Regions from separate parts of the Sphingomonas sp. DC4900 genome, predicted to be linked through region 1. Evidence: predicted binding sites of a transcription regulator. Region 1 holds the regulator's gene; the other holds the start of a gene.
What was found. The regulator LexA, encoded in region 1, represses DNA repair genes until DNA is damaged. The targets are predictions, from matches to a motif close to GTTCCNCNCTTGTTCT.
Positions count from the first base shown of each region.

Region 2: the regulator LexA is predicted to act here: its motif matches at 2,430-2,445, upstream of uvrA (excinuclease ABC subunit UvrA).

Region 1 covers NZ_JAFCUK010000004.1:180,047-185,810, forward strand. Annotated here, with positions in the region: gene ACP690_RS07355 (ComEC/Rec2 family competence protein) at 1-2,005, shown strand, start outside; gene lexA (transcriptional repressor LexA) at 2,276-2,968, opposite strand; gene ACP690_RS07365 (molybdopterin molybdotransferase MoeA) at 3,027-4,208, opposite strand; gene moaC (cyclic pyranopterin monophosphate synthase MoaC) at 4,213-4,680, opposite strand; gene trpC (indole-3-glycerol phosphate synthase TrpC) at 4,677-5,453, opposite strand; gene trpD (anthranilate phosphoribosyltransferase) at 5,450-5,764, opposite strand, start outside.
Region 2 covers NZ_JAFCUK010000009.1:134,851-140,614, reverse strand. Annotated here, with positions in the region: gene ACP690_RS11945 (TonB-dependent receptor domain-containing protein) at 1-1,579, opposite strand, end outside; gene ACP690_RS11940 (hypothetical protein) at 1,945-2,322, opposite strand; gene uvrA (excinuclease ABC subunit UvrA) at 2,453-5,362, shown strand; gene ACP690_RS11930 (AIPR family protein) at 5,375-5,764, shown strand, end outside.

The DNA of each region.
Region 1 (5,764 bases):
CCTGATGCCCGACCCCAACCAGTGGATCGCGGCGATGCTGGCGGCACTCGCCATCGCCTGCGTTGCGGCGGCGATCGGGCGGGGCGGGCGGGCGGCGCATAGCGTCGCTGTCGGCGCGGTTCTGATGGCGGCAGGCGTGGCGACCGCATGGTGGCGCGCCGAGCAGGTCGCGGCCCCGGTGCTGGCGCGGCCGGTCGTCGCCGTGGTGACGGGGCGGGTGGTCGGGATGGAGGCGCTCGTCGCGCGCGATCTGGTGCGGCTGACGATCGAGAGCGATCCGGGGATCGGACTGCCACCGCGGGTGCGGATCAACCTGGCGACCGATGATGTGCCGAGGGGGCTGGGTGAGGCGGCGCGAATCCGGCTGCGGGCGCGGTTGATGCCTCCGGCCGCGGCGTCAGTGCCGGGAGCGTATGATTTTGCGCGGGCGGCGTGGTTTGCCGGGATTGGCGCGACCGGTCGGGGGTTCGCGCCGGTGGAGCTGGTGTCGCCCGGCGCGGCGGAGGGCAGCCTGCGGCGACGCCTGACCGCGCATATCACCGATCGGCTGGGGGGGAGCCGGGGCGGCATTGCGGCGGCGCTGGCGACCGGGGACGAGGGTGCGATCAGCGAGCGCGATGCGGAGGCGATGCGGCGGGCGGGCCTCGCGCATCTGCTGTCGGTCAGCGGGCTGCACATCACCGCGGCGGTGGCGGCGACGATGTTCGTCACGTTGCGGCTGCTCGCGCTGTGGCCATGGCTCGCCATCCGCGTCCGGTTGCCGTTGGTCGCGGCGGGGATGGGGGCGTTGGCCGCCATCGGCTATACGTTGCTCACCGGATCCCAGGTGCCCACGATCCGATCGTGCGTCGCCGCGCTGCTCGTGCTGGCGGCGCTGGCGATGGGGCGGGAGGCGATGACGCTGCGGCTGGTTGCGGCCGGCGCGATGGTCGTGCTCGCGGTGCGGCCGGAAGCGCTGGTGGGGCCAAGCTTCCAGCTGTCGTTCGCCGCGATCGTGGCGATCGTTGCGCTGCACGAGCATCCGCGGGTGCGCGGGTGGTTCGAGCCGCGTGAGGAAGCGCGCGCACGCCGTCTGCTACGCGGGCTTGGGTCGCTGCTGCTGACGGGCGTGGTGGTGGAGGCGGCGCTGATGCCGATCGCAATCTATCACTTCCACAAGGCGGGCCTGTATGGGGCTGCGGCCAATATCGTCGCCATCCCGCTGACGACGTTCGTCGTCATGCCGCTGGAGGCGGGGGCGTTGGTGCTGGACACGGTCGGGCTGGGCGGGCCCGTGTGGTGGTTGACCGATGGGGCGCTGCGCGGGCTGCTGTGGCTGGCGCATGTCGTGGCGGATGCGCCGGGCGCGTCTCTGGTGGTGTCGTCGATGCCGCTGGGGGCGTTTCTGTCGATGGTCGCCGGTGGGCTGTGGCTGGCGCTGTGGAGTACGCGGATGCGCTGGATCGGCGTGCTGCCGGTCGTCGCCGGTGCCGCCTGGGCGGCGTCGACCCCGCCACCCGATCTGCTGGTGACGGGGGACGGGCGGCATATGGCGATCCGGCTGGGTGGCCGGCTGGCGCTGCTGCGCGACCGCGCCGGGGACTATACGCGGGCGATGCTCGCCGAAAATGGCGGGACCGATGGCGAGCCGTGGCTGCTCGACGATCTGCCGGAGGCCCGGTGCAGCCGCGATGCGTGCGTGGCGGTCCTGCGGGACGGGGGAGGGCAGTCGTTCCGCGTCCTGGCAACCCGCAGCGGCTACCAACTGGCATGGCGGGATGTGGTCGCGGCCTGCGGGAGGGCGGACGTCGTGGTGAGCGACCGGCGGCTGCCGCGGGCGTGCCGGCCGCGCTGGCTGCGGCTAGACGCGCCCGTGCTGCGGCGTACCGGCGGGGTCATGCTGACCCTGGCGAGCGGGCGTGTGCGGACCGTGACGCAGCCAGGGGATCGGCATCCATGGTTGGTGGGAGCCAAGGTCGCCCCGCCTCGGCCGGACGATATCCCGACGGCCATGCCTCCGCGATGACCTCAGCTCGAGCGCTGGTCTCGGTCTGAGCCTTTGCGACGGGGCGCTGCTTCCCGTAGCGGCACGAGTTCGGGTCAATCCGTCATTGCTTCGCTGCGCTCGCAATGATGCCCGTGTCTAAACATCCGATATTTAAGGACTTTCAAGCACGCAATCAGCGGGAAGCCGGAATGCCCTGCCCTCGACGGGAGGCAGAAGGCGCCGTTTGGAAAGTCACAAAAGTCTCACGAACGATCGTGTTTTGCGGTGCGCCACCACGCCGGAATCCCGTCAGTCGTAGCGGCGCAGGATACCCGACAATTTGCCCTGCACGCGGACGTGCGAGGGAACGTAGCGCTGCGGCTCATAGGCGCGGTTGGCGGGATCGAGGCGGATCATCGCGCCTTCGCGACGGAAATATTTGAGTGTCGCCTCGCTATCCTCGATCAACGCAACGACGATCTCGCCATCGCGGGCGATGTCGGTACGGCGGATCAGCGCATAGTCGCCATCTAGAATACCAGCCTCGACCATCGAGTCGCCGGAAACCTCCAGCGCATAATGTTCGCCGGTGCCGAGCAACGCCGCGGGGACGGCGAGCATCGAACTGCCTTCGAACGCCTCGATCGGCACGCCGGCGGCGATCCGGCCGTGCAGCGGGATTTCGACGACGTCGTTCGCCGGCGAGGGGGCGGGACGCACATTGCCCGCGGCCGGCGCGCTCGGCGGCGCAGCGGGAGCGGGCGTTTCAGGCGCCTTGCGTTCGGAGCGTTCCGGCATGCGCAGCACTTCCAGCGCGCGCGCACGGTTGGGAAGGCGGCGGATGAAGTTGCGTTCCTCCAGCGCGCTGATCAGGCGGTGGACGCCGGACTTGGACTTGAGGTCGAGCGCGTCCTTCATCTCCTCGAACGACGGTGAGATGCCCGTCTCCTCGAGCCGGTCGTTGATGAAGCATACAAGCTCGTGCTGCTTGCGCGTGAGCATAAGCGGTCCTTCCCCGTCAGAACAGACGCGGAACTTCTAGGGAACAATTCGTGGGGCGTCAAGCGATGACGAGGATTTCCGCCGAGTCGCCCACGCGCGCGACGGGGGCACCGACCGGCCGCACGATCAGGCAATGCGAGCGCGCCAGCGTCAGCAGCATCGAACTGTCCTGAATGGTCGAGGCATAGGCGCGGCCGTCGCGCAGCTCTGCGCGCAGATAATCGGTGCGCGGGCCGTTGGCGGGCAGGTCTTCCCCCAGGATCGCCATCGTGCTGCGCGGCAGCGGGTTCGCAGCGCCGGACAGGTGCGCGATCAACGGTTTGACGAAGAGCAGGGCGGTGACGAAGGCCGATACCGGGTTGCCCGGCAGGCCCAGCACCTGCATCGCGCCGCGCCGTCCCGCCATCATCGGCTTGCCCGGCCGCAGCGCGATCCGCCAGAAATCGATGACGCCGCCCGCCGCCTCCAGCGCCGGGCGCACGAGGTCGTGGTCGCCCACGGACGCGCCGCCGGTGGTGACGAGCAGGTCGGCGTCGACGCGCGCGAACGCATCGCGCAGGCGATCGAGATCATCGGGCAGGATGCCGAGGTCGATCAGCTCGATCGGCAGGTCGGCGAGCATCGCCGTCAGCATCGCGCGGTTCGATTCGGGCAGCGCGCTCGCGTCGCCGCGGGTGCCCGGATCGACCAGTTCGTCGCCCGTCGCGCAGATGGCGACGCGCACCCGGCGGTGGACCGCGATCGTGCCGATGCCGCCGGTCGCGGCGACGGCGATGCGGGCTGGCGTCAGCCGCTCGCCGCGGGCGATCAGGCGATTGCCGGCGTGAAAGTCGAGGCCGCGGCGGCGGGTGTTGCGGCCGAGCGTTGCCGGGCCTTCGCCAGTCAGGTGGATCGCGGTGCCGGAGGCCGCGATCTCTTCCTGCACCATCACCGTGTCGGCGCCTTCGGGCATGGCCGCGCCGGTGAAGATGCGCGCGGTTTCGCCGGGCCCGACGGTGCCGGCAAAGGGGCGGCCGGCGGCGCTTTCGCCGATCAGCGTCCACGGTCCGGGCAGGTCGGTGAAGCGGATCGCATAGCCGTCCATCGCCGACAGGTCGGCGGCGGGCTGGGTGCGGCGGGCGGCGATGTCGTCCGCCGCCCAGCGGCCGGCGGCGGCGGTCAGCGGCACGGTTTCGGTCCCGACCGGCGGGGCGTGCGCGAACAGCCGCGCCTGGGCTTCGTCGATCGGGAGCAGCGCCATGGCGTCAGGCGCGCCAATCGCCAGAGGCGCCGCCGGCCTTTTCGAGCAGGCGGATGTCCGAGATGGTCATGGCGCGGTCCATCGCCTTCGCCATGTCGTAGATGGTGAGCAAGGCGACCGACACGGCGGTCAGCGCCTCCATCTCGACGCCGGTCTTGCCGTCGGTGGCGGTCAGCGCGGTTGCGGTGATGCCGGCATCGTCCAGCGTCAGGTCGAGCGTGACGCGGGTGAGGGGCAAGGGGTGGCAGAGCGGGATAAGGTCCGCGGTCTTTTTCGCCGCCATGATCCCGGCGACGCGGGCAACGGCGAGCACGTCGCCCTTCTTCGCGGCGCCGTCGCGGATTGCCGCCAGGGCGTCGGGTGCGATGGCGATGCGGCCGGTGGCGACCGCGCGACGCTGCGTCACCGCCTTGTCGCCGACATCGACCATATGCGCGGCACCGTCGGCGTCGATATGGGTGAGGCGGCTCACCCGACCAAGGCCCGCGTCGCGGCCTCGACGTCGTCGGCGCGCATCAGCGCCTCGCCGATCAGGAAGCAGCGCACGCCATGCGCCGCCATCGCATCGAGATCGGCGCGGGTTTCGAGGCCGCTTTCCGCAACGAAGGTGCAGCCCTTTGGCGCCTTGCCGACCAGCTCGTAGGTGCGGGCGAAGTCGACGGAGAAGTCGTGCAGATTGCGGTTGTTGACGCCGATCAGCCGCGATTTGAGGCGGAGCGCGCGGTCCAGTTCGGATTCGTCATGCACCTCGACCAGCACGTCCATGCCGCAATCGAGCGCCGACGCCTCGATTTCCGCCATCTGATTGTCGTCCAGCGCGGCAACGATGATGAGGATGGCATCGGCGCCGATCGAGCGGCTTTCGGTCGCCTGCCAGGGATCGACCATGAAATCCTTGCGGATCACGGGCAGGTCGCAGGCGGCGCGCGCGGCGATCAGATAGTCATCGCTGCCCTGGAACCATTGTTCGTCGGTGAGCACCGACAGGCAGGCCGCGCCACCCGCCTGATAAGCGCGCGCGTGGGCGGGCGGATCGAAATCGGCACGGATCAGCCCCTTGGACGGGCTGGCCTTTTTGATTTCGGCAATGAGCGCGTGGCCGGATGTGGCGTCGAGCGCGGCGCGGAAGCCGCGCGGCTTCGTCACCGCGGCGATGCGCGCGTCGAGATCGGCGAGGCTGATCGTCGCCTTGCGCGCGGCAACCTCTGCGCGCTTGGTTTCGATAATGCGGGACAAAATGGTCATCGGTAGGCGATCCAGCGGTCGAGGAGCGCGGCAGCGCGGCCGGCGTCGAGCGCTTCGGCGGCGGCCTGTGCGCCCGCAGTGAGATTGGGTGCGCGGTCGGCAACGACAAGCGCCGCCGCCGCGTTGAGCAGCACGGCGTCGCGATAGGCGCCCGCCTCTCCATCGAGCAGTCGGCGCAGTGCGGCGGCATTATAGGCCGGGTCGCCGCCGCGGATGGCGGCGAGCGGGTGGCGGGGCAGACCGGCGTCTTCCGGCGTGATGCGCGATGGCAGCGCCGCGCTGCCGACATTCACCGCGAGGCTGGGGCCGGC
Region 2 (5,764 bases), on a different contig from region 1:
TCAGGCCGCGTTGCGTCAGCTGAATCTCGTCGCGTGCGTACACGCCCTCGACACGCCAGTTGTAACGGCCGTCGCCGAAATTGCCGTTCAAGCCTGCGGTGGCGCGGTACACCTCGTTCTTGCGATCGCTGCCGCCGGGGATGTCGCCGAACAGATAATAGATGCGCGCCGCGCCGTTGGTCGGGTCGTTGGCGAACGCTGCCGCATAGGGGTTGTTCGGATTGAGCTGGCGGTTCGCCGCGGTCGCGCAATTGGTGCCCGCCGCGCAGATGTACACCGGCAGGACGATGCCGGGGTTGTTCGACGCGACCGACGGTGCGCCGCCGAACGGCTGCGTGTTGCGGATCGCCGAGGGCGTGCCGTTAATGCTGACATCACTGCGGCTGTAGCTGCCAGTGATATAGCCTTCGACGTTGTCGGCGATGCGAACGCTGACGCGGCCCTGCAGCGAGTAGCGCTCCTGCAGCGGCTGAATCTGGCGATACAGGTCGACCAGGTCGTACTTGCAGCCGGTGCCCTGCGCCGAACCGGTGGTGACGGCGAACGTGTCGCGCGCGCAATTGGCCAAGCCCAACGCGTCGTAGCGCGTGGTCAGCGGGGCGCCGACCTGGCCGGCGAGCGGGTTGTTGAGGTCGGTCTGGCGGACGCGCGTGACATAGGCGGTCGGCACGTTGACGGTCAGCGACTGGTCGGACGCGTTATTGTCCAGTCCGCCGATCGAGGTCAGGTCCTGCGTGTTGTACGGGAAGCCGCGGCTGTGGTTCGAAACACGGCCGTCGCGCTGATATTCGCCGTTCAGGTAGACGTTGAAACCCTGGCGGTCATAATCGCCATAGCCCAGCGTCAGCTGCGCGCGCTGGTGGCTCGCATCGCCGCGTTCGGCGACGCCGCCCTCGACCAGGCCGTCGATGCCGGTGAAGTGCTTCTTGAGGATCACGTTGACCACGCCGCCTATCGCGTCCGCGCCATAGGTCGACGATGCGCCGTCCTTCAGCACTTCGATCCGGTCGACCAGGCTGAACGGGATCGAGTTCAGATCGACATAGGCGTTATGGCCATCGTCGTTCAGCGGGAAATTCGCCGAGCGCAGCCCGTCGATCAGCACCAGCGTCGACGACACGCCGAGGCCGCGCAGCGACACGGCCGAACCGCCGGCCGAGAAGCCCGACTGGAAGCCGGTGCCGATCGAACCCGCGCTGTCCGCCGAGATCGAACGGATCGCGTCCGACGCGGTGGTGATGCCCGCCTTGGCCAGCGTGTCGCTGGTCAGCACGGTGACCGGCGATGGCGTTTCGGTGTCGGTGCGACGGAACAGCGACCCGGTGACGACGATGTCGCTCGCCTTGTCCTGATCGCTCGCGCCCTGCGTCGTGGTCGGATCGGTCTGCTGATCCTTGATCTCGAGCTGCGCAGGCGTCTGCGTCGCGGTCTGCGCGAAGGCCGGCGCGGCCCCCAGCACCAGCGCCAGCGGCGTCGCCGCGGCGAGCAGAGCCGCCTTGCGCGTCACATCGAATCGAGCGGTTTTCGTCACGTATATCCCCTTTGCAACAGCGCCGTTTTCGGTCGCCCCATGCGTCATCGATTTGGAATGTCAGTCTTCTGGACTGCGTGACGCTTGTGTGACTGTCTTGCTCGCGTAAAGCACGTACTACTGACCTATTTCCGCTTTCAGCAACGTTGCGTTGCAAAACAGCCACAGCGAGTGGCGCTATATTGCGCGGAAGGCCCGGTCACCGACCCCAAGTTGCCGCGACCGGCGGAATGCGGAAATGCCACCTTTGCGTCTCCGCCGCGCGGAGCGATGGCGCACACGGGCGCGCGGACTGATCGCTATCGCTCGCGGAGCTACATGGACAGTATCGCGAGTGCAGCCTGGATGTCCCGGCGCCATACAACCGGTCCCTATGTCGGACGGATAGCGAGCGCCCCGCAAACCCCGCCGCGTCAGTCTTTCCGACCAAATAACCGCCCCAGCATCGCTTCCGCCGCCTTGCCCACCGCCTCGGCAATCGCCTGCGGGTCGGGCTGCGTCTGCGTGCCCTGCGGCGGCACCGGCGGGACGGGAGGAACCGGGGGCACGGGCGGCACCGGCGCCTCGGGCGGGCGCGGCGCGTCCGGCTTGGCGGCCCGCTCGGCGCGTCCCTTGGCCAGCGCCGCGGTCGCCGCGGCCGCCGCCATCGTCAGCCCCGCCGCCAGCATCTTGCGCCCCTGCGGGCTGTTCGCCTTCTCCAGCAGCGCCCCGCCCACCTCGCGCACCTCCTTGGGCAGCTTCACGCCCAGCACTTCCTTCGGAAGCTTCGCCTTCTTGTGCTTCTTGCCCATCGCGCAATCTCCTCGTGTGGCACAGACGTAAGACACCGCCGCCTTGCTTTCAATGCGGCTCGAAATCGCGCGCAAGCGTTCCTACCTGCCAGACTAGCATCAGAAACAGAACAGAAGTAGAACCCGCTTCATGCTGACCAAAATTTCCGTCCGCGGCGCGCGCGAGCACAATCTCAAGGACGTCGACGTCGACATCCCCCGCGACACGCTGACGGTCATCACCGGCCTGTCGGGGTCTGGCAAATCGAGCCTCGCCTTCGACACCATCTATGCCGAGGGGCAGCGCCGCTACGTCGAATCGCTGTCGGCCTATGCGCGCCAGTTCCTCGAGCTGATGCAGAAGCCCGACGTCGACCATATCGAGGGCCTGTCGCCCGCCATCTCGATCGAGCAGAAGACGACGTCGCGCAACCCGCGCTCGACCGTCGCGACCGTCACCGAAATCTACGATTACATGCGCCTGCTCTGGGCGCGCGTCGGCATCCCCTATTCGCCCGCCACCGGCGAGCCGATCGCCGCGCAGACGGTCAGCCAGATGGTCGATCGCGTCATGGCGCTGCCCGAGGGCACGCGCCTGTACCTGCTCGCCCCCGTCGTGCGCGGGCGGAAGGGCGAATATCGCAAGGAACTCGCCGAATGGCAGAAGGCGGGCTTCACCCGCGTGCGCATCGACGGCCAGATCCATGAGATCGACGAAGCCCCCGCGCTCGACAAGAAGTACAAGCACGACATCGAGATCGTCGTCGACCGCCTCGTCGTCCGCGCCGACGCCGCCACGCGCCTCGCCGAAAGCTTCGAAACCGCGCTGAAGCTCGCCGACGGCCTCGCCTATATCGACCCGGCCGATCCCGTCGAACCGCACACCCCCAAGTCCGAAGTCCTCGGCGACAACGCGCCCGCCGGCCGCATCGTGTTCAGCGAAAAGTTCGCCTGCCCGATCAGCGGCTTCACCATCGCCGAAATCGAGCCGCGCCTGTTCAGCTTCAACGCGCCCCAAGGCGCCTGCCCCGCGTGCGACGGCCTGGGCGAGAAACTGCTGTTCGACGAAGACCTCGTCGTCCCCAACCACGACCTCAGCATCAAGAAGGGCGCCGTCGTCCCTTGGGCGAAGTCCAACCCGCCCAGCCCCTATTACATGCAGGTCCTCGGCTCGCTCGCGCGCGAATATAAATTTGACCTCGATACGCCGTGGAAGGACCTGCACCCCGAAACGCAGGACGTCATCCTGTTCGGCACCAAGGGCAAGGCGGTCACGCTCACCTTCGTCGACGGCAAGAAGAGCTACGACGTCAAGAAACCGTTCGAGGGCGTGATCGGCAACCTCAACCGCCGCCTGCTCCAGACCGAGAGCGCGTGGATGCGCGAGGAGCTGGGCAAATACCAGTTGTCGCGCCCGTGCGAGGTCTGCCACGGCGCGCGCCTCAAGCCCGAGGCGCTCGCGGTCAAGATCGCCAAGACCGACATCGCCCACGCCACGCACCTCAGCGTGGTCGACGCGCTCGCCTTCTTCACCGATCTGCCCAACCACCTCGGCGACCAGCAGCGCGCGATCGCCGAACGCATCCTGAAGGAGATCGTCGAGCGCCTCGGCTTCCTCAACAACGTCGGCCTCGATTATCTCAACCTCGATCGCACCTCGGGCACGCTGTCGGGCGGCGAGAGCCAGCGCATCCGCCTGGCGTCGCAGATCGGCAGCGGCCTGTCGGGCGTGCTGTACGTCCTCGACGAACCCAGCATCGGCCTGCACCAGCGCGACAACGACATGCTGCTCGCGACGCTCCGCCGCCTGCGCGACCTCGGCAACACCGTGCTGGTGGTCGAGCATGACGAGGATGCAATCCGCACCGCCGATTACGTCATCGACATGGGGCCGGGCGCCGGCGTCCACGGCGGCCAGATCGTAGCGCAGGGCACGCTCAAGCAATTGCTCAAGAGCAAGACCAGCATCACCGCCGATTACCTGAACGGCACGCGCGAAGTCCCCGTCCCCGCGCAGCGCCGCAAGGGCAACGGCAAGAAGCTGACCGTCCACAACGCGCGCGCCAACAACCTCACCGGCGTGACGGCATCGATCCCGCTCGGCACCTTCACCTGCATCACCGGCGTGTCGGGATCGGGCAAGTCGAGCTTCACGATCGACACGCTCTACGCCGCCGCCGCACGCACGCTCAACGGCGCGCGCATCCTGGCGGGCAAGCACGACAAGGTCACCGGACTCCAGCACCTCGACAAGGTCATCGACATCGACCAGTCGCCGATCGGCCGCACGCCGCGGTCGAACCCGGCGACCTACACCGGCAGCTTCACCCAGATCCGCGACTGGTTCGCCGGCCTGCCGGAGGCGCAGGCGCGCGGCTACAAGCCCGGCCGCTTCAGCTTCAACGTCAAGGGCGGCCGCTGCGAGGCGTGCCAGGGCGACGGCGTGCTCAAGATCGAGATGCACTTCCTCCCCGACGTCTACGTCACCTGCGACGTCTGCCACGGCGCCCGCTACAATCGCGAAACGCTGGAGGTGAAGTTCAAGGGCAAGAGCATCGCCGACGTGCTCGACATGACCGTCGAGGATGCCGCGGAGTTCTTCAAGGCCGTGCCCCCGATCCGCGACAAGATGGAGATGCTGGTCGAGGTGGGCCTGGGCTACGTCAAGGTCGGCCAGCAGGCGACCACCCTGTCGGGCGGCGAAGCGCAACGCGTCAAACTCGCCAAGGAACTCTCACGCCGCGCCACCGGCAACACGCTCTACATCCTCGACGAACCGACGACGGGCCTGCACTTCGAAGACGTGCGCAAACTGCTCGAAGTCCTCCACGCGCTGGTCGAGCAGGGCAACACCGTCGTCGTCATCGAACACAATCTCGACGTCATCAAGACGGCGGACTGGATCGTCGATTTGGGGCCGGAAGGCGGCGTGAAGGGCGGCGAGATCGTCGCCACCGGCACGCCGGAGGATGTGGTGAAGGAACCGCGGAGCTTTACGGGGAAGTATTTGGCGCCGTTGTTGAAAACGCGTGCAAATACGTCTGTTAGCGATGTAGGCTGACAGGAATCACATGTGGGGGTGCGGATGCCGTCAACAACAGCAAAGCCAACGCTTCTAGATTGGAGCCAAGTCCGCACTAACGTCCATGCTTTTCAGCGCTCTCTCGCTCTCCAAGAGGAGAGCAAAGCCTTTCAATATTTCGCGTTGTCCAAAATTCTTAAAATCGACGACGACGAAATCCGCAGCGCGATAACGGATGGCGGCGACGACAGGGGCGTTGATGCCCTTTTTATCGACAGCCGGCTGGAAAAACGCGCAATACATATCTTCCAGTTTAAGTACGTTAGCACATTCGAGAAAACAGCAGGCTCTTTTCCATCCAACGAAATCGATAAAATTCTCAGTTTCCTTGATGGATGTTTTAGAAAAGATCCATCACTGGAGTCGACTTGCAATTCTCTA